Regions from separate parts of the Pseudarthrobacter sp. MDT1-56 genome, predicted to be linked through region 1. Evidence: riboswitches for the same ligand, from Rfam matches in the RefSeq annotation. Region 1 holds a riboswitch; each other region holds the start of a gene.

Region 1 (5,975 bases):
TGGCCGTCAGTCGGCCCGGTCACCCCTAACGCGGAGGCATCGTCCCAGGTATCCACATCATCCGTGGACCCCCTGGGGACGCTGACTTCCCGCACCTCCAGCCTAGCAAGAAGGGCGAATACGGAGGCATTTTCGAGCGCGCCGCGCTGCCTGGCTTCGGCTACGCTGTGTTGTAGCGCAGCCGTGCTATAAAGCCCGACCAGCGGCTGCCGGCGCCCATCAGCGGACACTGCCATCAGCCCGTCGCCCGGAGCGGCTTCCGCAGCGGCTGCCAGCAGCGTTCGGACGGCGGCATCCGCCCGGGGCATGTCGACGGCGAGGACCAGCGTCAGCGCTGCCGCGGCGGGGTGGCGGGGGTCGCGGCTGCGGTGCCGGTCCAGCGCGGCGAGTCCCGCGGCGACGGCTGCGGCGGGGCCCGCAAAGGCCGGCTCCTCCCGGCAGCTCAGCACACCCTCGGGCAGGGTTCCCGGGTCAGGCCCGACGACGGCGACCGCGGCCGCGCCGCGAGCGGCCTGCAGGGCGCGCTCCAGGAGGGTGGCGCCGTCGTGCATCAGACCGGATTTGGGCACGCCTCCCAGCCGGGACGACCTGCCCCCGGACAGAATGACAGCGTCGAATTCCACCGGCCCAGCCTAACTGGCTATAGGTCCTGCCCTGGCGCAGCGGCCGGGGCGCGCCGTGTCAGGCAGCGGATTCCGGCAGGAGGAAGGGATCCCAGGCCGGGGTCGGCTTCTCGAGCTCCTTGATTTGCCAGGTCGTGCCCTTGGGCGGCGCGGGGCTGAAGCCGAGCTTCCAGCCCATTTCCCCCGGGGTGTGGTCGCCTTTGGCGTTGTTGCACCGCAGGCAGGCAGCGACGAGGTTTTCCCAGGAATCCGCACCGCCCCTGGATTTGGGCTGGACATGATCGATGGTGTGGGCGGCTTTGCCACAGTAGGCGCAGCGGTGTCCGTCCCGGCGGAGTACCCCGCGGCGGCTCACGGCCGTCACGGTGTTGTACCGGGGCCGGATGTAGCGATTCAGGAGAATCACCGACGGCCGGCCCAGGACGTCCTGCGGACCGACGACGGGATCGTCGCCTTCCGCCACGACACTGGCCTTTCCAGTCAGCACAAGGACGAGCGCCCGGCGGAAGGTCACAACCGCCAGCGGTTCATATCCAGCATTCAGAACGAGAGTGCGCATCCGCATACCTCTTCACGGCCGCACCCGCCAGGGGCACGAGGGCCGGCTGCCCTCTGCATGGTCGGGCTATGGATCGACAAAACAAGAGTAAACATGGAGATGCCAATTCACCGAATCTTTTTTGCCCGCCCCGCTCGTGTCCGCTGAAGTTCACGTCCTGGCAACGCAAAGGACCCCCGCCGAATGGCGGGGGTCCTTTGTGTTGCTAGCTGTCGCTGTCTTAGCCGCCGACGCGGATGAAGACCGGGCCGGAGCCGACGTTGACGCTCTGCAGGGAGGTGGTTCCACCGTTCCAGCCGCCGTGGACGGCCTTGCCGTTGCCGACGTAAACAGCGATGTGGGCCACGCCCGCGCCGCCGTTCTGGTAGTAAGCGAGGTCGCCCGGCTGTGCCTCGCCGGCGCTTACGGTGCGGCCGAGGGACAGGTAACCTGCCGGCCAGCCGTGGTAGTTGATGCCCGCAGCAGCCAGCGAGTTCGTGGCGAGGGCGGTGCAGTCCTGGCCCACGCCGAGCTGGGCGTAGGCGGCAGCGGCGATCGTGGCGCCCATGCCGCTGGCGACGGCCGGAGCCTTGGTGCTGGCGGCGGTGGTGCTGGCGGCCGTGGTGGCGGTGGCGCCGACCTTGGTGCTGGCGGTCTTGGCCGTGTTGGCAGCGTTGGCCGTGTTTGCTGTGGGAGCCTCCTGGACCTTCACTACAGGCTTCGGGGCTTCGACGACGGGGGCCGGGGTGGTGGTGACGGCCGGCTTCTCGAAGGAGATCGCGATGGTCGAAGCAGCCGAGATGGTCGCCGGGGCGGCCGATTGGACTTCGAGGGTGGAAGCGGAGGTGGACTCGCGCTGAACGTTGGCCTCAGCAGCGTTGGCTGCGATTCCGCTGGTCAGGACGAGGCCGGAGGCAGCAGCGATAACTGCGGCCTGGCGACCCATGCCACCGGCGTTGTCGCCGACGGTCTTGGCAATGACGGCCAGCGAGTTGGTCTTGGTGACCTCGGCGCGGTGCCGTGCGTTTGCACGAGTAGTCATTAAGTTCTCTCTTTCGTGATCCTGGGTCCGCGCTTTTTGGGCGCGGGCTGAGGACGCTCCGGCATCTTGGGGGTACGCCGGATCGCCCCGAAATGGGTTACTTAGCGAAGGGTGTACTGCGAAGACGCGCCAAAAGCGGGAACTGCTTGCAGGTGCATGGCCTGCGGGCCGGACTCAGCAGAGATTGAGTCGGCGGGGTGAGATCCGTTCCGGGCGCCGGCAAGGGCAACGCGGAGGTTGGATTTCAGCGGGCTCGTTAGAGCCGCGCAAGCGCGGTTAAGCGCAGCATTGTGGCGTGAAGACACGAAAGTAGCCTCTCCCAATGCCTGCGAGGTGAGCTGTCGGATTCGGATGGGAGTCACCCGGCCGCGCTGCTTCCTGGGAAGCTTTGCGACTTAACCCCAAGGCCTTCTTTCGAAGGCCAAAATTGGTTCCCCCGCCCCTGCCAGACGATGTAATGCGAACGGACCTTGAGCGGTGGCAGAGCTAGGCAATCCACTCAAGAGCGCCAACTTCGGAAAAGTTGGCGTAGGTCAAACGGTACAGCAGTTGGGGCTCAATGTCACATTCAGATCACGGCGTGTCACAGGAATGCGAGAGTGTCCCATCAGCTCGGTTAGAGCCAGCCGGTCGGATCGACGACTTCGCCGTTGATCATGACCTCAAAGTGAAGGTGGCAGCCGGTGGAGGCGCCGGTGGTGCCGCTCATCGCCACGACACCGCCGCGGGTGACCTGCTGGCCCACCTTGACGCTGGCTGAGGACAAGTGGTTGTAAGTGGTCTCCAGGCCGTTTCCATGGTCGATCACCACGCGGTTTCCGCCGCCGTGGGGATGCCATCCGGTGAAGGTTACGGTGCCGCTGGCGGCCGCAAGGACAGCGGTGCCGCACTGGACGGAATAGTCCTGTCCGCGGTGGAACTCTCCGGAACCACCGGTGATGGGGCTGACGCGGTAGCCGAAGGGCGACGAGGAATTCATTTGGACCAGGGGCGCCCCGAGGCTGCCGGAGGAGGCGGCGCGGGTGATGGAGCCGGCGGACTGGGCGCTCAGCAACTGCTTGAGCTTGCCGTCCGGGTCACCCTGGGTGGTGACGGCGGTGCGGTTGAAGTCAATTTTGGCCTCGGCGGCGGTGACATCCGGCTGGACCGCGGCAGAGACGGATTCGGCGGAGGTCCCGGCGTCGGTGGCCATGACGGGGCCCGTGGCGGGGACGGTGACGGTGAGGACCAGTCCCGTGGCAGCCAGTGCAATGCCAGCTTTTTGGCCGACGCCGCTGGCCGCGGCGAAGTCAGTCACCTGACGGAATGGGCTGCGGCGGCCTCGGCGTTCATCACGGTGCGCGTCGCGTGGGCGGTCTGCCGTGACGGCGACGGCCGGACGCGGCTCCGGAGCGGGACCGTGCGCACGACGGCGGCCCCTGGCGGTCTGGATGGTCAAGAACGGTTCCTCTCTGGAGAGCCTGCGAAGTTAGCTGTCGGATTCGGGTCAGAGAGATCAAAGACCCGGTCCGCTGTGGCAAGCATCCAGGCACAGAGGCATCAAGGGACTTCCCTGCTGGAGAGTGCTTGCCGCTGACGGACTTCACCCCAAGGCTGTTGAACAGCCGGAAGTGGTTCCCCCGCCCCTGCCAGAAGGTGGTTCTGCGTCTGATCCGCTGGCAGAGCTCGGCTCGGATCAGATAACGCTTTGGTATCGGTACTACTGATCAACTATAGGGGATTAAGCCGTGCAGTAATAAATCCGTTATCGACCTGTGCACAACTCATGGGTGGTCCCACGAGTTGCCGGTGATCGGTAGTTAACCGACGGTAACAAAGACGTGGGCAGCCACCTCGGGCGGGAGCTCAAGGGCCCCTTCGATGTCCGGCACGCGCACGGAGATGTACTCCCCCACTCGTTCCAGTGCCACCAAAGCGCCGGGTCGGATGCCGCCCTCATCAAGCTGGACGAGCAGTTCCGGTTCCACCTGGATGGGCTCGGCAAGCCGGTTGATCCTGACCCTGGAATCCGGCCCGTAGCCGGCCATGGCCTCAAGCAGGTTCACCACGCCGTCGGCGTAGGGCTGGGAAGGCAAGCCGCCCAGCTCCGCGAGGCCCGGGATCGGGTTGCCGTAGGGCGAAACAGTGGGATGGTTGAGCAGTTCGAAGATCCGCCGCTCCACCCGCTCACTCATGACGTGTTCCCAGCGGCAGGCTTCCTCATGGACGTAGGCCCAATCAAGCCCGATCACGTCGGCCAACAGCCGCTCGGCCAGGCGGTGCTTGCGCATGACCTCGATGGCACGTTTCCGGCCGGTTTCCGTCAGCTCGAGGTGGCGGTCGCCGGACACAACCACCAGCCCGTCGCGTTCCATCCGGCCGATGGTCTGGGAAACGGTGGGGCCGGAGTGGCGCAGCCGTTCGGCGATGCGGGCGCGGAGGGCGACAATGTTTTCTTCTTCAAGTTCCAGAATGGTCCGAAGATACATCTCGGTTGTATCGATCAGATCCGTCATTCAGCTCAGCTCCTCGAGCGCCGTCCTTGCGTGTTTCCCACCGTACCGCGTGCTGCAGGCGCCGTGGTGGGGTCCGCCGTACGTTCGCAGGCCAGCTTAGCCTATTTTGAATTACTCCGGATAATCTCAGTGACCGGACTATGACGGGCTTTTTTGCCTCCCCCGCCGGGCAGTCAGGCAGAATGAAACGCAAGGCTCCGCTGCAGCCACGCTGCCGGGCCATCTCCCGAGCCACACTTTTGTACCAGCCGAAAATTGGAGCCACTGTGAGCGACACCAGCATCACGATTCCCGCAAATCTCCTGCCCAAGGACGGCCGGTTCGGCGCCGGTCCGTCCAAGGTCCGACCGGAGCAGATGGAAGCTCTCGCCGCGGCGTCGCAGCTGCTCGGAACATCCCACCGCCAGGCACCGGTCAAGAACCTCGTGGGGTCGGTCCGGAACGGGCTCAGCCAGTTCTTCCGCGCCCCGGAGGGCTATGAGGTCATCCTGGGCGTCGGCGGATCGACGGCGTTCTGGGACGTTGCCAGCTTCGGCCTGGTGGAAAACAAGGCCCAGCACTTGTCCTTCGGCGAGTTTGGCTCGAAGTTCGCCTCCGCCACCGACAAGGCACCGTTCCTTGCTGACTCCAGCATTATCAAGTCCGAACCGGGCACCCGCCCGGCGGCCAAGGCCGAGGCCGGCGTCGATGTTTACGCATGGCCGCAGAATGAGACGTCCACCGGCGTTGCCGCTCCGGTCCAGCGTGTGGCCGGCGCCGATGCAGGATCACTCGTCCTGGTTGACGCTACCTCTGCTGCCGGCGGGCTGGATGTCGACGTCGCTGAAGCGGACGTCTACTACTTCGCCCCGCAGAAGAACTTCGCGTCCGACGGCGGCCTGTGGCTCGGGCTGTTCTCCCCCGCCGCGCTGGAACGCGCGGCGCGGATCAAGGCTGGCGGCCGCTGGATCCCGGACTTCCTGGACCTCCAGACGGCGATTGACAACTCGCGGCTGAACCAGACGTACAACACGCCGGCCCTGGCCACCTTGGTGACCCTCGACGCCCAGGTGCAGTGGCTCAACGCGAACGGCGGACTGGACTTCGCCTCGGCACGGACCACGGATTCAGCCGGCCGCATCTACCGCTGGGCCGAGGCTTCGGCATACGCCACGCCGTTCGTGACGAAGGCTGAGGACCGTTCCAACGTCATCGCGACGATCGACTTCGACGACTCCATCGACGCCGCGGAAATCGCGAAGGTGCTCCGGGCCAACGGCATCGTGGACACCGAGCCG
Region 2 (4,182 bases), on a different contig from region 1:
GGTTCTCGCAGTACGCCATCTGGCTGGACCGGCACTGCGCGCCGGCATCCCGGCCAAGGCCCTGCACGTGGCCATCCGCATCGAGATGGATGACCGCGTCAAGGAGTCCCTCAAGCTGGCGGCCGAGCGTGGCATCCCGCTGCTCGAAACCGGCAGAGTCAAGTAACCTGGTCCCCCGGTACCCCAAATTTTTCAGTTCGAAGTCGCCTCCCTCGGGACATACGGAAGGCTCCGGTCACGGACGCCTGCACCAGCAGCAGCGGACTCTCGGGTTCTCCTCCTAGACGTCCTTTTGGTTCTCGGCGTTCATCGTCTTTGGGGCCCGGGGCGGCAGGTGACAGTAGAGGCCGGAGCCAGTGACGCCCGTGGACTGGGCAGTCCCGGAGATGGACAGGTCTTACTGGTCGAGTAGGTGTGCGACGAAAGCGAGTTTCGTAGGATCGACCACGCTGGGCCAGCCATTCCTTTTACCCTTAGCAGCAGCAACGGCACTCGCGAGGGCATCGCGACCGATCGCGTAGGTACGTTCCATTTGGCGGAAGAGCGCAAGCATCACGACCGCTCAGCGTTGGTTTCGCAAATCGAATACGCCCGGGGAGCTCAACCCGTTTCGCACAGCCATTCCATGGGGATCCATATCGACGACATAGTCAGGGAGCCCACTATTGTTCGAACCGGAGCCGGTGAGGACGCGGCGGCGGCCGCGACTTACCGGGGCGTCGGTGGCGAGCCGGGAGACCTTGCGGGGCCCGGGCCAGGACCGCTGGAGGCCCGGGCGACCGTACGTACCCAAAGGCCGAAAACGAGGCGCCGGAGGTCCACCAAACCTTGTTTCCGAGGGGGTCATAGATGGTGCGTCTGCCGCTTGGGAAGCACGAAGCATTCGGCGGCTGGAGGGGCAGCAGCCCTGGCTGAGATCAGATAAAGGCGGAGGGATTGACGGTCTTGCCGTTGGCCAGGACCTCAAAGTGGAGGTGGCAGCCAGTGGACGCTCCGGTCGTACCAACGCCTGCGATTTGCTGGCCCTGTGCTACGGCCTGCCCGGTCGAGATACCAATGCTGGCCAGATGGTTGTAGGTGGTTTTCAAGCCGTTGCTATGATCCACCACAATCCGGTTGCCGCCGCCGTACGGGCTCCAGCCGGCCTCGGTGACGGTCCCGGCACCGGCCGCGAATACCGTTGTCGAGCACGCGCCCGTCAGGTCAATGCCGGTGTGCAACTCACCTGCAGCTCCGGTGATGGGGCTGACCCGGAAGCCGAAAGCGGAACTGACGTTCATCGACGCGAGCGGAGCCCGCAGCCCCTTCGACACCGGTGCGGGGGCAGATTCAGGTGCCGCGGGCACTGCCGCGGCCTGCACCAGCGGAGCCGGTGCAGGCGTAGGAGCCGGCGGAGCGGGTGCCGGCTGTGAGGTCACAGCCGGGCGGTCAAAGGTCAGACCGGCACCGGCGTCCGCCGAAACGGCCACTTGGGTGGCCGGGGCTGCAGCGACCGACTGGTCCTTGCCTGCAGAGTGTGCACCGGAATCCGCATGGGCTGTAGACAGCGCGGTGAGGGCAATCATTGCCGTAACTGCTGCCGCAACGCCAAATTGCTGGCCCCGGGACCGCCTCGATGGTTCATGGATTGCAACCCGATTGGACGCCGTGGAAGGGGACGGAAGGGCACGGCGGCGGCCGTGTTCTGGCTGGGCAGGCAAAATAGTGGTCCTCTCGGCGCCGGCGAAGTTAGCTGTCGGATTCGGAAGAGTGGACTGTCCGGCCGTCCTGCGGATACGTTCAGGCACGCAGTCACAGGATCAGCTTCACCCCAAGGTGCACCATGGCGCACCGTAAATGGGTCCTCCGCCCCCGCCTTGAGAAGATAGGTTCATTGACCGCCGGCGGGGCTTGGCGAAGCGGTCGCAGACATACCGTTAGGGGTATGTTCTGCTTCAACTCTAGCGAATGGTTCGCATAAGTTACAAATTCGTTATATGCAGAACCTTGGGTGCCGGTGTGGGGGCCCGCGGTTATGGCAGGAAGCGTTGTGCCCACTGGGGGTCAGGTGGAGCCCTCCGCACAGCTCAGAGCTGGGCGGTTTCCAACCAACGTCGCAACACCAACGGAAAGTGGTGTTGATTCATGCGCAGTGCGACGCGCCGATCGAGGAAAATGGGGCCTCCGGGCTTGGTAGAGAAGAGGTCCTTGTATGTTCAGCTCATGAAAGAAGGGCACTCCAACCGGGCAGCATGCAAGATTCTTGGGATCAACCCGAACACGGGCCATCGTTGGTTGCATGGACGCAACGGGGTGGAGGGCTTGGTGCAGCAAGGCTTGGATCCGAGGCCCCGCAAGGCGCTTCCTGCGGCAGGCGGGTCCAGCCGCTATTTGTCAGAGGACGAACGGATCTACATCGCCGACCGGCTGCTGGTTCGGGCGAGTCTGCAATCCATCGCTCGTGATCTTGGCCGGTCACCGTCCACAATCAGCAGGGAGTTAGCTCGGAATCGTCCCGACTCACGCCGGTATCATCCGTTCCGCCCCAGAAAATGGCACGGAAGAGAAGGCCGAGGCCAAGGCTGGCCAAGCTTGCCGGTGATGACGAGTTGCGGCATTACGTTGTGGAGTGCCTGTCGAAACGGTGGAGCCCTCAGCAGGTCTGCCGGGCCTTGAAGGAACGGTTTCCAGGAGAAAAACATCGGCATCTGGTGCATGAAACGGTCTACCGTGCGCTGTCCCATCTGAGCATCCGCCCCGTTCCAACCGGGTCTGCCCGGCTACTGCAATCCGGTAAGTTCAGCAGGCGGCCGCGGTCCCGGACCAAGGTGAAGTCACGCCAGTACATTGCTGATGCTCTAAGGGTCTTTGACCGCCCAGCCCACATCGCTACCAGGGAAGAAGCAGGCCATTGGGAAGGTGACCTCATCATGGGGAAGGGGAACAAATCAGCGATAGTGACGCTGGTGGAACGCTCTTCGAGGCTCCTCGTCGCCTTCGTGCTCCGTCCCGGAAACAGGTCCGATAACATGCGTGACCAGCTCATTGACGCGCTCGGGGTCCTGCCGGCCACGCTGCGGAGGACCTTGACGTGGGACCGGGGCTCCGAGATGGCCAAGCACGCCGAAGTCACTGCGGCGCTGGGAACTCTCGTCTACTTCTGTGATCCGGCCAGCCCCTGGCAACGTGCTTCGAACGAGAATGCCAACGGCCTGCTCCGCCAGTACTTTCGCAGGGGTGCAGACCTCAGCACGGTAGAACAAGCTGAAGTCCGCTTCGCCGCTGATGAGATCAACGGCCGGCCGCGAGCCGTCCTCGGGTAGTATAGTGCCGCCGCTCGGTTTGCTTCCCACCAAGCCGTTGCGTCACTTCAGCCCCAGGCTTTTCCCGATGGCACCGTGGGACTCGGGCCGCTGCCCACAGCTGGGGACAATCCTCATGGGTTATCCACCGCTACGGCGACCAGGGGAGCTGCCCCAACGGCTCCCATTCCAGCTGTGGATAACCCGAATTGACCCCAAATATGGAGAGCTAAGGAGCTGGGCCTGGAGCTTTCCGGTTACGAACCTTCACTGGCCGGGCCTGCCCGGTGCGTCCGGCTAGATCTACACGCTTAGCGCTGGCAGACCGAAGAGGCCAAGGCATATTGCTGAAGCGATTAAGACGCCCGCCAGAATCCAGTTCCGGCTTGGTATGTGCTTCTTGTCGAACTCTCTCGCACGAAACACGGGTACAAATATCAGGGCCAATGCGCCGAACGCCAGCGCGATTAAGAGCAGTGTGGCGAGTAAAAACAAGACAATTCCTTGATCAGATCTACTTTGGAAGGACTTTGCCAAGCAGGCCGCCAAGGCCCCTGGTCAACCGCTCCAAACGATGCCATCCCCTGCTCCCAAAAGCTGTCAGATTGTCCCGCAGTTGCCCGCCCGCAAGCTGTCCCAGTAGCCGGTCCGCGGGCGGGCGGGCTACCCGAATCACAACGAAGCCAGAATCCGGCCCGGTCTGCACACTAGTAGATCTCCCGTAGGCCCTGTCCGATGTAGCGCACTCTGGCGGGACGCTTTCCGGCACTCTTATCCGGCAGTCATCGTCGGCGCGGTCAGGTCGGCAACGGGCAATCGAGCGATATGGTTGCCTTCAAATCGAGCCGTTGCGACGATCGTTGGAAACCGCCCAGTCCCCATTGGTGTACAACCCGTTTCG
Region 3 (5,975 bases), on a different contig from region 1:
TTCGTCTTCGAGTTCCGTATAGAACGCCGCGGCCTCTTCGACCTCCGGGGCGAAGGCCTCCGTCATGAACCTGGCCGGGAAGGGCGTGTTCAAGACCGCCTCCGGGGCGGCGGCCTGGGCAAAAGCTGGGGTCGCGGGAGGCTCGGCCAATGACAGGCCAGAGAACAGAGTCTCGCCGGTGAAGCCGGACTGTGCGTCCATGACACCCTCCTTACGGGATATTGTTTTCAGCTTCGGGGACTTCTGTGTTTTCCACCGTCAATCTTCTGTCTCCATTCCCGTCACCGGCTCATTTTCAAGCTCGGCAATAAGTGCTTCGAGCAACATAACGAGTTCGACAGTCCCGGAAACCACCCATTCCCGCCGGCTGCCGTTTGCGGTCCGTACCCGAATAAACACCCCTTGTGGGTTCCGCCAGAGGCGCAGTAATATCACGGAACAATCGGCTTTCATGGCGGAAATGATCCGCCCAAGTTCCTTCCTAGACGTCAACGCTGCGTAGCAATGTTGCCGATCGCCGCGTATGCCGTGGCCGTTTCCTGAATCTTTCCGCGTCATATCTCCGTGGGGTAATAAAATGACGTCTGCAGTAAGTCAAAGTTCCGTCGCAGATTCGGAATCGGAAGGTCAACCGGGCCTGCTCCTCTTGAACGGTTTTTCCCTATTGCTCGCGCATAAAGAGCTTCAGCTGCCCATTCATGCCCAGCGCGTCCTGGCGTTTCTTGCAATTGCCCGCCAGGACGGTGTGAAATGTTCCCGGCAGGCGGTAATAGCTAAATTGTGGGCGGATTCCAGCGCGGATCATGGCCACGGAAGCCTCCGCACTGCGCTGTGGAGAATCCGTTCGGTGCACGGGTCCCTCATTTCTGCGGGCCGAAGCGAACTGGCGCTCGGCGACGGCGTGGTGACGGATCTCCAGTTGTGCCGGGCGCAGGCCGCCAGGCTGCTGGCACCCGGCGGGGACTTGTCGGTCGACGACACCAACAGCTCGCCGCTGACCGGGGACCTGTTGCCGGAGTGGGATGAAGACTGGCTTCTGATAGAGCGGGAACGCCTTCGCCAGGTGCAGTTGCACGCACTGGAGGCACTGGCGGTCCGGCTGCGAACCCTGGGCCGCTATCCGGAAGCAATCGATGCGGCGCTGCGGGCCAAGGCCATCGAGCCGCTCCGTGAATCCGTGCACGCCGTCCTTATCGATATCTGCCTCGATGAGGGGAACGTCGCTGCCGCCCATGAGTACCTTCGGCAATACAGTTCGTTGCTGTGGACCGAGCTGGGATTGCGGCCATCGCCGAGGCTGCTGGAGCGGGTCCGTGGCGTGTCCCGGGTTCCCCGCCAGTGAGGATCGGGCTCAGCGTCCCGGCCGGCGTTCCACCACGGCATAGGCCTTTTCGTCGAAGAATTCCCAATCCGTGATCACCATAAAGCCGAGGGCATCCACGCGGTCGTTCAGGACATGCACGTCAAAGCCGCCGTCACGGGGTTCGGCGTCCCAGGTGGACACGTGGACCTCCCCGTTTTCCAGCACCAGCAGCTCGGTGTTGACATTGAAGTCCGCCGGCGGCTGACTGCTCAGCTGGCAGATGGCGACACAGTGCCTGATGACGTCGGGACTGTCCATTTTGGGCCTCCGCTTCGGGGGAACGGTGATGGCATCATCCTATGCCCGCGGCGGGGTCCGGCGGGGCCGGCCGGACGCCGGTCACCACCGCCCGCCACTGTGCCGATGTGACACTCCGTAATCATTCCGTTACCGTTGTTAGGTGCCTGTTGTTTCCGAGACGGGCTCTCCCCAGCCGATTGCCTAACTCTGCCGCGGCTTGGGGATAACTCGCAGCAACGTCCGGCAGAGACGGGGAAACCAATTTTGACCCGCTGTTCTCCAGGGGTCTTGGGGTGAAGCCGCACGGCCCGTCATGATCGGGCCAGCGTGCGGCCGGGTGCCTCCCATCCGAATCCGACAGCTCACCTCGCAGGCATTGGGAGAGGCTTCTTCAATGACTTTTAGCAATACCCGTGCGCCCAAACGCGCCGATCTTCGCAGCAAACGCCGCGCCGCCGGTACCATCGGCCGCCAGGCCGCAGTTCTTGTAGCCGCTTCCGGAATGGTGCTCAGCGGCGCCATGGCCGCGAATGCAGCCGATGCACCGACCGAGCGGGATTCCGCACCGGCGTCGTCCGTTGACGTCCAAGGCCTGGTTTCCGCGCCGGTCATGGCGGACTCCGCCGTCCAGATCACGTTCGAGCGCCCGGCCGTTGAGACTGCTCCGGCTCCCGTGGTCGAGGCACCCAAGCCTGTCGCCGCTCCGAAGGCACCGGCAGCTAAGGCCCCGGCGGCACCCGCCCCGGCGCCTGCCCCCGCTGCCGCCGCCAAGGCGACGGTGAAGGTCCAGGCCGCACCCGCCCCCGCCGCTGCCGCCCCGGCGGCCGGTGGAGTCAACGCCACCCTGCTGGCCGTCGCGTACGGCCAGATCGGCATCACGCAGGACTGCACCGCCGTGGTGGAGAAGGCCCTGAACGCTGCCGGTATCGCGGTCGGTGACATCGGCCCGACGGCCTTCATGAAGTACGGCAAGGTCGTCGCTGATCCCCAGCCCGGCGACATCATCGTCCAGTCCGGCCACGTCGCCATCTACGCCGGCAACGGCCAGGCCATCAGCGGCGGCATGAACGGCGTCAACGCCACCATGACGCACCCGCTGTCCTGGCTGACCGCCACCGGTCCCGTGACGTTCGTCCGCGCCGGCTAGCAGCACCGCTCACAGCATGTCGAAGGCCGGTCGATCGGTTGCCTTGGGGGCAGCAGATCACCGGCCTTCAGCTTGCCCGGGGTCCGGCTCCGATGCATACCTCAGCAACACCACACCGTTGCCGAACGGACGGCTCTCCAGCAGCCTCAGTGGCGTCATCACGTCCGTCTCCTGGAAAAGGGGCGTGCCCCGTCCGACCAGGACCGGGTGCACATAGATCCGATACTCGTCGATCAGCCCGAGCCGTCTGAAAGACGCGGACAGATTGGCGCCGCCCAGCGCCAGATCACCGCCGGGCTCTTCCTTGAGCCTCGCAATGTCCTCGGCGACGACGTCGCGCACCACCTCGGTATGCCACCCGGCCGACGCCAGGGTCCTGGAGTAGACGATTTTCGGCATGTCCCGCCAGATCCCCGCGAAGTCGGCCTCCGTGGGGGTGCTTGAGGGGTCCTGGTCGGCCGTCGGCCAGTAGTCGGCCATCAGTTCATAGCTGACACGGCCGTCCAGGAAAGCGCCCATGGTCCGGAGTTCATCGTTGAAGTGGCGGTGCAGTTCATCATCCACCCGGTGCCAGCTCAGGTCCCGGTCCGGACCCTCTATGAATCCGTCCAGGGATACCTGCATCATCAGGATGACCTTGCGCATCACGGGCTCCTTTCCGAAACTGCCGGCCGGGGTTCCAGCGTACGCCGCGCCCCGCAGCTGCGGCAGGGGACGGGAAGGTCCGACGCCGGGCGGCAGCTTATTGCCGTTCCGGAGTTCACCCCGCCTGCGGCCGTGTCAAAGTGATCCTGACCGGCAGCATCTTGCCGAATGTGGCGGCTTCCGGCGCCGCAGCTGCCGGGATCCGGCTCGAGGACCTGCCTTTTACGGGCTCTCCGTTGCACGGGGCACAGCGGGAACTTCGTTTCCGTCGGCAGGAGCTAGCCGGCTGATCCAGGGTCCCGCGGGCGTGGCCCCTTGCGCTCAGGCCCTGCCGGTAGAAGAATGCAGGAAATTTGAAGCCGCGCCGCGGTTCTTTACTTTCGGAGGAAACGCATGCCCAAGAGCCTGCCTGTGGCGTCAGCCGACGTCACGCCCCCGATGATGTCCCGGGGCTGAAGCCTAGTGGAATCCTGGGGCCCCGGCCGGCACTACAGCAGCGGCCGACACACACATGAGGCGGCACAGGGATCCGGGCCGCGCCTGTTGAGCCGCTTGGGCGGGATCCGCCCGCAGTTCCTGATCGCGCTGGTTACCGTTCTTGGCCTGATCACGGCCGGGGCCGTTTACGGCACCATCCAGGGCCGGGGTCCGTCCGACGCCGGGGCCGCGCCGGCTACGTCCGCGTCAGCCCCAGCAGGTTCCGCCGGAGCAGCCGACCCGTTGTCCGCCGCCGGCTCGAGCGAGAGCGGCGGAACGCCCACGGCAGTACCCCCGACGCCGTCACCCGCCGCCGTCACGCCCGCCGCGCCCGCCATCGGGCCGGCGCTGGACGCGGAAATCAACGCCGTGATCGCGGCCTACAGCGGCTACCAGGTGGGCGTTGCCCTGATCGATGTGGCTGACGGGGCGGTGCACGAATACGGGGTCAAGACCAAGTTCGTGGCCGCGAGCACCGGGAAGATCCTCGCCGCCGCCGCCTACTACCATCTGGTGGAAACCGGCAAGGCCTCGCTGGGAACCCCGATGGGGGCATCCACCGCCGGCCAGCAGATCCGGCAAATGGTCCAGCAAAGCAACAACGAGTCGTGGGCGTTGATCCTCGCCGCCGTGGGCCACACGGGACTGACTAACTATGCCGCCTCGATCGGCATTCCCTATGACCGGACCGTGAACAGCCTGACTCCGGCGGAGATGGCACAGATTCTGTCCGAGCTGTACAGCGGCCGGCTGCTCAACGCGGTCAACACCGCCCAATTGCTGTCCTACATGCAGAAAACCAACTACGAATCACTGATCCCGGCCGCCGCACCCGCGGATGTCAGCGTCTTCCACAAGTACGGACTCCTTAACGGCTACCTGCACGACGCGAGCATCCTGGTGCAAGGGGACCGGGCGTACGTGTTCGTCGTCTACACGCTGGGCCGGGACGCGGAGGCTGCCCGCACCCGCGTCTTCCAGGAACTGACCGGCACAGTCGCCGCCGGACTCTTCTGACGACAGTGACCGTTCCCCGGTAGGACACACAACCGTACGCTGGAAAAGGAGGTGAACGACATGAAAGCAGCCCAGGGAGACCGCATCATCATCCGTGGCACCACGGTCGAGTCAGCGGACCGGCACGGGGAAATCCTGGAGGTCAAGGGGGCAGACGGGGCCCCGCCCTATCACGTCAGGTTTGACGACGGCCACGAGACCATCCTGTTCCCCGGCGGCGATTTCGTCGTCGAACGCAGCAGGGACGCCTGATCCCGCTAGAAGCTCGATGAACTGCCGGAGCCGGAGAAACTGCCGCCGCTGCTGCCGTAGCCGGTGGTGCTTCCGCCTCCGCCGCGGGCGCTGCTGACACTGCTGACTCCGCTGGTGAAGCCGGAGTTGAAAGTCGGCACGGAGAAGAAGTAATACGCGGGGTACACGGTGCCCAGGATGCTGGGTTCGTAGGTGCGCCCGTACTTGGCCTTGCTCCCGGCCTGTGCGCTCTCCATCTCCTTGCGCATGAGCCTGGCTTCCTTCTCGTCCTTGGTGTAGCCGGCAATCACGGTATCGGCGTGGTTCTTGAGCAGTTCGGAGAGGTGGGTTCGTGCGTCCCGCAGCCGGTCAAGGGCCGTCTCGGGTGTGATGGTTCCGTCCGAGAGTTCCGAGGTCCAGCGTTCAATCTCCCGGTGGCTTTCATCGCGGAAGGAGCGCAGTGCCGCGGCCGTCGCGGAGTCGCCCTCGGCGTTGCGCTTGCTGAGCATCTGTTCGATCGCGGCCAGGTCGGCGCGGAAGGGGGCCAGTTGCCGGTCCCAGGCGGGAGCCCAGGCGGAGCCCCGGTTGAGCAGTGCGTTGGTGTCGGCGATCACGTCGTCGAGGGCGTCAAGTTCGGCGGCGGCGTCGGCGTAGCTGCGGGCCAGCTTAAGGTTCGGCCGCCTGCTGAGGTCCTTGGGCGACAGCGCATGGACCTGGTTGGAGAGGCCGGTGGCGGTGTTGTATTTGGCCATGAAGGTCCGGTGCTTCTCAAGGACGGTGCTGCCGTAACGGGAGGCTTCCGGGATGGTGCCGGCGTTCAGCTCAGTGACCTGGAGATCCATGCTGACGTTGGCG
Region 4 (5,975 bases), on a different contig from region 1:
CGACGACGTCGGCGCCCGCGGTCCCACGGGCAGGCCCCCAGCCGCCGGGTGATAGTTTTGACCCATGCGCACTCTCGTTGTGGACCACCCGCTGGTCGCCCATAAGCTCACCGTTCTGCGGGACAAGAACACCCCGTCCCCGGTCTTCCGCCAGCTCACCGAGGAACTCGTCACGCTCCTGGCGTACGAGGCCACCCGCGACGTCCGCACCGAACCGGTGACCATCGAGACGCCGGTCAGCACCACCATCGGCACCGCCTTCACCAAGCCCACCCCGTTGGTGGTCCCCATCCTCCGGGCCGGACTCGGCATGCTCGAGGGCATGACCAAGCTGGTTCCCACGGCTGAAGTCGGATTCCTGGGCATGGCCCGCGATGAAGAGACCCTGGACATCATCACCTACGCAGAGCGTCTCCCCGAAGACCTCACCGACCGTCAGATCTTCGTCCTGGACCCCATGCTCGCCACCGGCGGCACGCTGCGCGAGGCCATCAAGTTCCTCTTCAAGCGCGGCGCTTCCGACGTCACCTGCATCTGCCTGCTGGCCGCCCCGGAAGGCCTGGCGAAACTCGAAGAAGAGCTCGCCGATGCCAACGTGACGATTGTGCTCGCCTCGATCGACGAGAAGCTCAACGAGAAGTCCTACATCGTGCCGGGCCTGGGCGACGCCGGCGACCGCCTCTACGGCGTGGCCGGCTAGTCCAGCCGCCCGGCGTCGGACCTGCCCTCGCGGCCGGACCCTCGCGCGGGGCCCCGGCCTACCGGAATGCCCCGCCCGGTACTAGCCTGAGCCCCATGGACTGGAAACTTGAACTTGTCTTTGTTCCGGTGTCCGATGTGGACCGCGCGAAGGATTTCTACGTCAACAAGGTGGGCTTTAATGCCGACTTCGACGAGCGGCCCATGGAGGGCATCCGATTCGTCCAGCTGACCCCGCCGGGCTCCGGCTGCTCGATCGCCATCGGCGAGGGCCTCACGGACGCCCCGCCGGGCACCGCCCCCAGCCTTCAGCTCGTGGTCAGCGACATCCAGGCCGCCCACCAGCAGCTTAGGGACAACGGCGTGGACGTCAGTGACGTCGATGTCCAGGACTGGGGGCATTTTGTCCACTTCGCCGACCCTGACGGCAACAAATGGGCGGTGCAGTACCTCCCCAACCGTCCCGCCGGCTAAGCCGGCTGGTCTGGCTGTGCCCGGGGTTTAGTACCAGTTGTTGGCGTAGTGGAAGTTCAGGGCGCCACACGGTGAGCCGTAGCGATCCTCGATGTACTCCAGTCCCCAGTTGATCTGGGTGCGGTAGTTCGTCCGGTAGTCGGCGCCCGCGCTGGCCATCTTTTCGGCCGGCAGCGACTGGACCACGCCGTAGGCGCCGCTGCTCGGGTTCGTGGCAGTGGTCTCCCAGTCCGACTCCTTGGTCCAGAGCTTCATCAGGCACTGCATCTGGCTCGGGGCCCAGCCATAGGAGCCCAGCTGGCTGGCCGCGTACGCCTGCGCGCCCGCAGGATCATTGACCGCAACGGGGGCGGGCGCAGGGGCAGGTGCCGGAGCAGGCTCGGGTGCCGGAGCAGGGGCCAGGGCTGCCGGGGCCGGCGCCACCTCGGCCGCCGGGGCTGGGGCGTCGCCGGTGGGGAGGACGGCCTGGTTCTCGACCCGGACACGTTCAAAATCAAGGTGTGTCAGCGGATCCGCCGTGGCGGCTGCCTGCTTGGAACTGTCCGCGCCGGCGTTGCGGGTGGACGTCTCGGACGCCTGGCCGGCGGCGCCGGCCCCCACGAGCACCGCGCAGGCGGCCACAATGACGGCCGCCCGGCGGCCGGCCGAGCCGGCGTTGTGGGCAAACCGGGCCAGGGCTGAAGCGGGCTTGGCTGGTTCGGCGCGGTGGCGCGAATGCTGGGAGCCCGTCGTCGGTGCGGCGCCGTCAGAGCGCGTTTGTGCCTTGGAATCAGTCATGAGTGCCTCTCAACGCCTGCGGAGTTAGCTGTCGGGTTCGGGTGAGGTCACCCGGCCGCACGGAAACTCACGTGTCGGCTTCACCCCAGGGGTGCGATGTGCAGAAATGCCCGGGAACTCTGGGTCCCCCGCCTCTGCCTGGTCCAGCGGAATCCGAGAGGCGGCAGAGCTTGGCGTGCATCCGGATATACGGCCCAGTGATGACCGCACCCTAAAAACCGTACAGGAGTTGGACGCCTATGTCACATTTCGGTAACAGGAAATCCGACGGCGGCGGGGCAGCTTGCGCATTGCCCAGCGACGGAGCGTCCTCACGCGGCGGGTGGAGCCTCCGGCAGCCGGACGGTGAACTCGGTCCGGCCGGGCACTGAGACCACGCCGACAGTCCCGCCATGGGCCGCGACAATCGACTGCACGATCGACAATCCCAGCCCGCTGGTTCCCTCGGCGGAGGCGCTTGTGGCGGGGGCCGCGGTGGTGGCGACCGCGGCGGCTGCCTCGGGCGACCGCGGCGGGTGTAGCGGACGCCGCGGGAGGGACCCCCTGCCGGCTGCCGGCGTCGTGAGGTAAACCGGATTCTTGCGGGATGCGTCCGCACGCGTGAAGCGGGCAAAGACGCGGTCCACGAACTCGGGGGCGATCCCCGGGCCGTTGTCCGTCACGGTCACCACGGCATGTCCGTCCGGGGACCGCTTCACGCCGGTCACCACCGTCGTGCCGGGGCCGGTGTGCTTGCGCGCGTTGGAGAGCAGATTCGCCAGCACCTGATGCAGCTGGGTCGCGTCACCGCGGATCACCACCGGCTCTTCCGGGAGTTCCAGATGCCAGACCCGGTCCGGGGCCATGACCTTCTCGTCGCTGACCGTCTCGATGGCCAACTGGGTGAGGTCCACCTCGCTGAGCTTGAGCGGCTGGCCCTCATCCAGCCGGGCAAGCAGAAGCAGGTCCTCCACCAGGGTGGTCATACGCTCGGACTGGCTCTGCACCCGGGCCAGGGACTTCTGGCCGTCGGGGGTGAAATGCTCGGTCATCCGCATCAGCTCGGTGTAACCGCGGATGGCGGTCAAAGGGGTGCGCAGCTCGTGCGAGGCATCCGCGACAAACTGGCGGACCTTCATCTCGCTCTTCTGCCGGGCTTCGAGGGCATTGGAGACGTTGTCCAGCATCATGTTCAGTGCGTGGCCAACACTGCCCACCTCGGTTCCCGGATGCGCTGCGGACGCCGGCACCCGCACGGCCAGTCCCACCTCTCCGGCGTCGAGCGGCAGCCGGGAGACCTGGGTCGCGACCTGGGAGAGCTGATCGAGCGGCTTCATGGTCCGGCGGATCAGCGCCGTCCCGGCCAGGCCGATGACCACCAGTCCGCCGGCGGACACGAGCACCATGGTCCACACCATGGTGGCCAGCGTGTTCTGCTTCTCTGCGAGCGGCAGGCCGGTCACGATCACGTCCCCGCCCGCCTCGGCGGCAACCAGCCGGTAGGCGCCGGCGGACAGGGTCCGGTCCACCGGCTCGAGCCACGGCGTGAGCTCCAGGAGAATCTCGTCGTCCTCGTCGGTGAGGGATTCCCGGGTGGCATCTTCGGAGAGGAAACCGGCACTGCGGACCGAATCGTCATCGATTCTCGCGTTCAGGGTGCCGATGGGCAGGCCCCGCGCCTCGAGGGGATCGGAGCGGCCGGAGCGGCCAAACTCGCGGGCACGGACCGCTGCCTGCTGCAGCTGGGTGTCGAGCTGCTTGGTCAGAAAGAAGTCCATCGAGGCATAGCTGACAATACCGACGGCGCCGCAGATCGCCACGAGCAGCGCCATGGCGACCAGGACGAGCCGGGTGCGCAGGTGCCAGGTGGACGGGTTGCGCCAATTGAACCCGGAGGGGCGGAACCCGGCGGAGCGCTCAGGCACGGATCAGTCCGCCGGTTTCAGGACGTAGCCGGCGCCGCGCACCGTGTGGATCATGGGTGGACGGCTGGCGTCGACCTTCTTGCGCAGGTAGGAGATGTAAAGCTCCACGATGTTGGCCTGCCCGCCGAAGTCGTAGTCCCAGACCCGGTCCAGGATCTGGGCCTTGCTGACGACCCGCTTCGGGTTCTCCATGAGGTAGCGCAGCAGCTCGAACTGGGTGGCCGTGAGGTGCAGTTCTTCACCCGCGCGCCGGACCTCCCTCGTGTCGACGTTCAGGACGAGGTCCCCGACGACGAGTTCGGCCGTATCCATCGCCGCCACTCCGGAACGCTGGACCAGCCGGTGCAGCCGCAGCAGCACTTCCTCCATGCTGAACGGCTTGGTCACGTAGTCATCCCCGCCCGCAGCCAGCCCGGTGATACGGTCCTGGACGGCGTCCTTGGCTGTCAGGAACAAGGCGGGCACCTCCGGCGCGAAGGCGCGGATCCTGCCCAGCAGTTCAACGCCGTCGAAGCCGGGAAGCATCACGTCGAGCACGAGCACGTCGGGGCGGAATTCTTTGGCAAGCTTCACGGCTTCGGGGCCGTCGGCGGCCACGGCAACGGACCATCCCGCCATCCGCAGCCCCATGCTCATGAGTTCGGAGAGACTGGGTTCATCGTCCACGACCAGGGCACGGATGGGGGACCCATCCGGATGGGTGAGCTGGGGGAGGTTATTGGTCATGGAGTGGGAAGTGGCCATGGGACAACTCTCCGATCTGCCGGTTGGGTGCTGCTTTGGGGATCCTGTGCGGCGCCTGTGAATCCCAGCCTAGCGAGCTGGACATCCCCGCGACCGGCCGGCGGGCCGCTTTTTTCGTCGCCCCGGGGTGACCACTCTGTGGAACGCTGGACATCCAATGCTAAGTAGGCGAACGGTTTGACCGAACCGGCTCTCAGTGAATGATTCTGGGCGCAGCGGAGATTGGTGCGAATTATCTTCGGTGAACTGGGCCAACCGGGCGCCCATTAATCAGAACGGTTGTTATTTTAATGACGAAGCAGAATTGTGATCTGCACTACAATTCCGCGTTTCGTCTCATATTGTGGACTTCTGCGTCCATTGTTACTTGCAAGTTTTCATTGTTACGTTGCACACTTCAATTGTGAACAAGAACTCAACAGCACCTGCAGCCGCAGTTTTTTGGATCAGCGCACCCGCTGGTACTGAGAAGCGCTGTTGTCGAATGCACGCCTAACTTTTACACCCCAAAGGTTTCTAGGCATTCGCCCCCAGCCCAGCGTCGGGCGCCCTCCCCAGTTTTCATTGCGGGGAAAAGTAGCATTCGAGCCGCGATGACGGCCATTCACATTGAGGTAAGCAATCCATGTCAGTTGCATCCGGATACGTCCACATCTCCGTCCGTAACGCCAGCAAGGCCGGCCAGGCCTCCGGTATCCGCCAGGGCTTCGGCGGCCGGGCCTCCTTCGCCCCTGCCGGATCCGGCAACAGCTTCCCCGCCCCGGGCTTTGCCCCGCAGGGGTATAACCCCAACTCCTACGGACAGCTCCGCGCCGTTCCGCCGACGCCCGTCACGGCCCCGACTCCTGTAATTGCTCCGGGCGACGGCAGCCCCATCCGTCCGGTGCCAAACGACAACGTGGCCCGCGGTTTCGTCCTCTACATGGGGATCGATGAGGAAACCGCCGCGGCGGCCGGCACGTCCATTGCCAAGCTTGCCCAGGAAATCCGGGCCTACGCCCAGTCGCTCGTCTCCGGCGCCGAAAGCTACGCTGCCGTCGCCGTCGCACCGGCCAGCGCCCCGGGCTCCGCGCTGGACGTGGTCCGTTCCACCTTCGGTGACCCCACGGTGGGCGCCCGCCAGCGTGCCGAGACTGCCCGCCTGCAGCAGCCGCAGGACCCGCGCCCTTCCGGTGTCCTGATCGACCTTGCCCGCCGCGAGGTGGCGCTCGACGGCGAATCGCTGAACCTTACGTTCAAGGAGTTCGAACTCCTCAACTACCTCGTTGAGAACGGCACCCGCACCGTGGGCCGCGATGAGCTGCTCGAGGGCCTGTGGCGGAACGCCGAAGAGGTGCCCAACGAGCGGACCATCGACGTGCACATCCGCCGCCTGCG

The links. A riboswitch is a leader RNA that binds a small molecule or an ion and turns the genes downstream of it on or off. The one in region 1 is predicted to bind cyclic di-AMP.
Region 2: it holds a riboswitch for cyclic di-AMP, as region 1 does, so the genes downstream of both, AC50YC_RS19715 (M23 family metallopeptidase) here and AC50YC_RS08560 (M23 family metallopeptidase) in region 1, are expected to answer to the same signal.
Region 3: it holds a riboswitch for cyclic di-AMP, as region 1 does, so the genes downstream of both, AC50YC_RS15360 (NlpC/P60 family protein) here and AC50YC_RS08560 (M23 family metallopeptidase) in region 1, are expected to answer to the same signal.
Region 4: it holds a riboswitch for cyclic di-AMP, as region 1 does, so the genes downstream of both, AC50YC_RS10725 (aggregation-promoting factor C-terminal-like domain-containing protein) here and AC50YC_RS08560 (M23 family metallopeptidase) in region 1, are expected to answer to the same signal.

What each region holds. Positions count from the first base shown of each region.
Region 1 covers NZ_JBWZCK010000005.1:54,272-60,246, reverse strand. Annotated here, with positions in the region: gene mobA (molybdenum cofactor guanylyltransferase) at 1-623, opposite strand, end outside; gene AC50YC_RS08570 (HNH endonuclease) at 682-1,182, opposite strand; gene AC50YC_RS08565 (NlpC/P60 family protein) at 1,403-2,203, opposite strand; cyclic di-AMP (ydaO/yuaA leader) riboswitch at 2,513-2,682, opposite strand; gene AC50YC_RS08560 (M23 family metallopeptidase) at 2,820-3,641, opposite strand; cyclic di-AMP (ydaO/yuaA leader) riboswitch at 3,646-3,854, opposite strand; gene AC50YC_RS08555 (iron-dependent transcriptional repressor DtxR) at 4,003-4,698, opposite strand; gene serC (phosphoserine transaminase) at 4,965-5,975, shown strand, end outside.
Region 2 covers NZ_JBWZCK010000032.1:159-4,340, reverse strand. Annotated here, with positions in the region: partial or broken gene AC50YC_RS19720 (23S rRNA (guanosine(2251)-2'-O)-methyltransferase RlmB) at 29-157, shown strand; gene AC50YC_RS19715 (M23 family metallopeptidase) at 918-1,280, opposite strand; cyclic di-AMP (ydaO/yuaA leader) riboswitch at 1,706-1,879, opposite strand; partial or broken gene AC50YC_RS19710 (helix-turn-helix domain-containing protein) at 2,125-2,478, shown strand; gene AC50YC_RS19705 (IS30 family transposase) at 2,532-3,302, shown strand.
Region 3 covers NZ_JBWZCK010000011.1:20,552-26,526, reverse strand. Annotated here, with positions in the region: gene AC50YC_RS15385 (hypothetical protein) at 1-201, opposite strand, end outside; gene AC50YC_RS15380 (hypothetical protein) at 259-558, opposite strand; gene AC50YC_RS15375 (hypothetical protein) at 662-811, opposite strand; gene AC50YC_RS15370 (AfsR/SARP family transcriptional regulator) at 848-1,342, shown strand; gene AC50YC_RS15365 (hypothetical protein) at 1,352-1,621, opposite strand; cyclic di-AMP (ydaO/yuaA leader) riboswitch at 1,823-1,993, shown strand; gene AC50YC_RS15360 (NlpC/P60 family protein) at 1,998-2,750, shown strand; gene AC50YC_RS15355 (dihydrofolate reductase family protein) at 2,808-3,395, opposite strand; gene AC50YC_RS15350 (serine hydrolase) at 3,939-4,889, shown strand; gene AC50YC_RS15345 (DUF1918 domain-containing protein) at 4,950-5,141, shown strand; gene AC50YC_RS15340 (DUF5129 domain-containing protein) at 5,147-5,975, opposite strand, start outside.
Region 4 covers NZ_JBWZCK010000006.1:216,149-222,123, forward strand. Annotated here, with positions in the region: gene AC50YC_RS10710 (phosphatase PAP2 family protein) at 1-52, shown strand, start outside; gene upp (uracil phosphoribosyltransferase) at 65-700, shown strand; gene AC50YC_RS10720 (VOC family protein) at 796-1,173, shown strand; gene AC50YC_RS10725 (aggregation-promoting factor C-terminal-like domain-containing protein) at 1,201-1,950, opposite strand; cyclic di-AMP (ydaO/yuaA leader) riboswitch at 1,952-2,109, opposite strand; gene AC50YC_RS10730 (sensor histidine kinase) at 2,262-3,854, opposite strand; gene AC50YC_RS10735 (response regulator transcription factor) at 3,858-4,598, opposite strand; gene AC50YC_RS10740 (winged helix-turn-helix domain-containing protein) at 5,224-5,975, shown strand, end outside.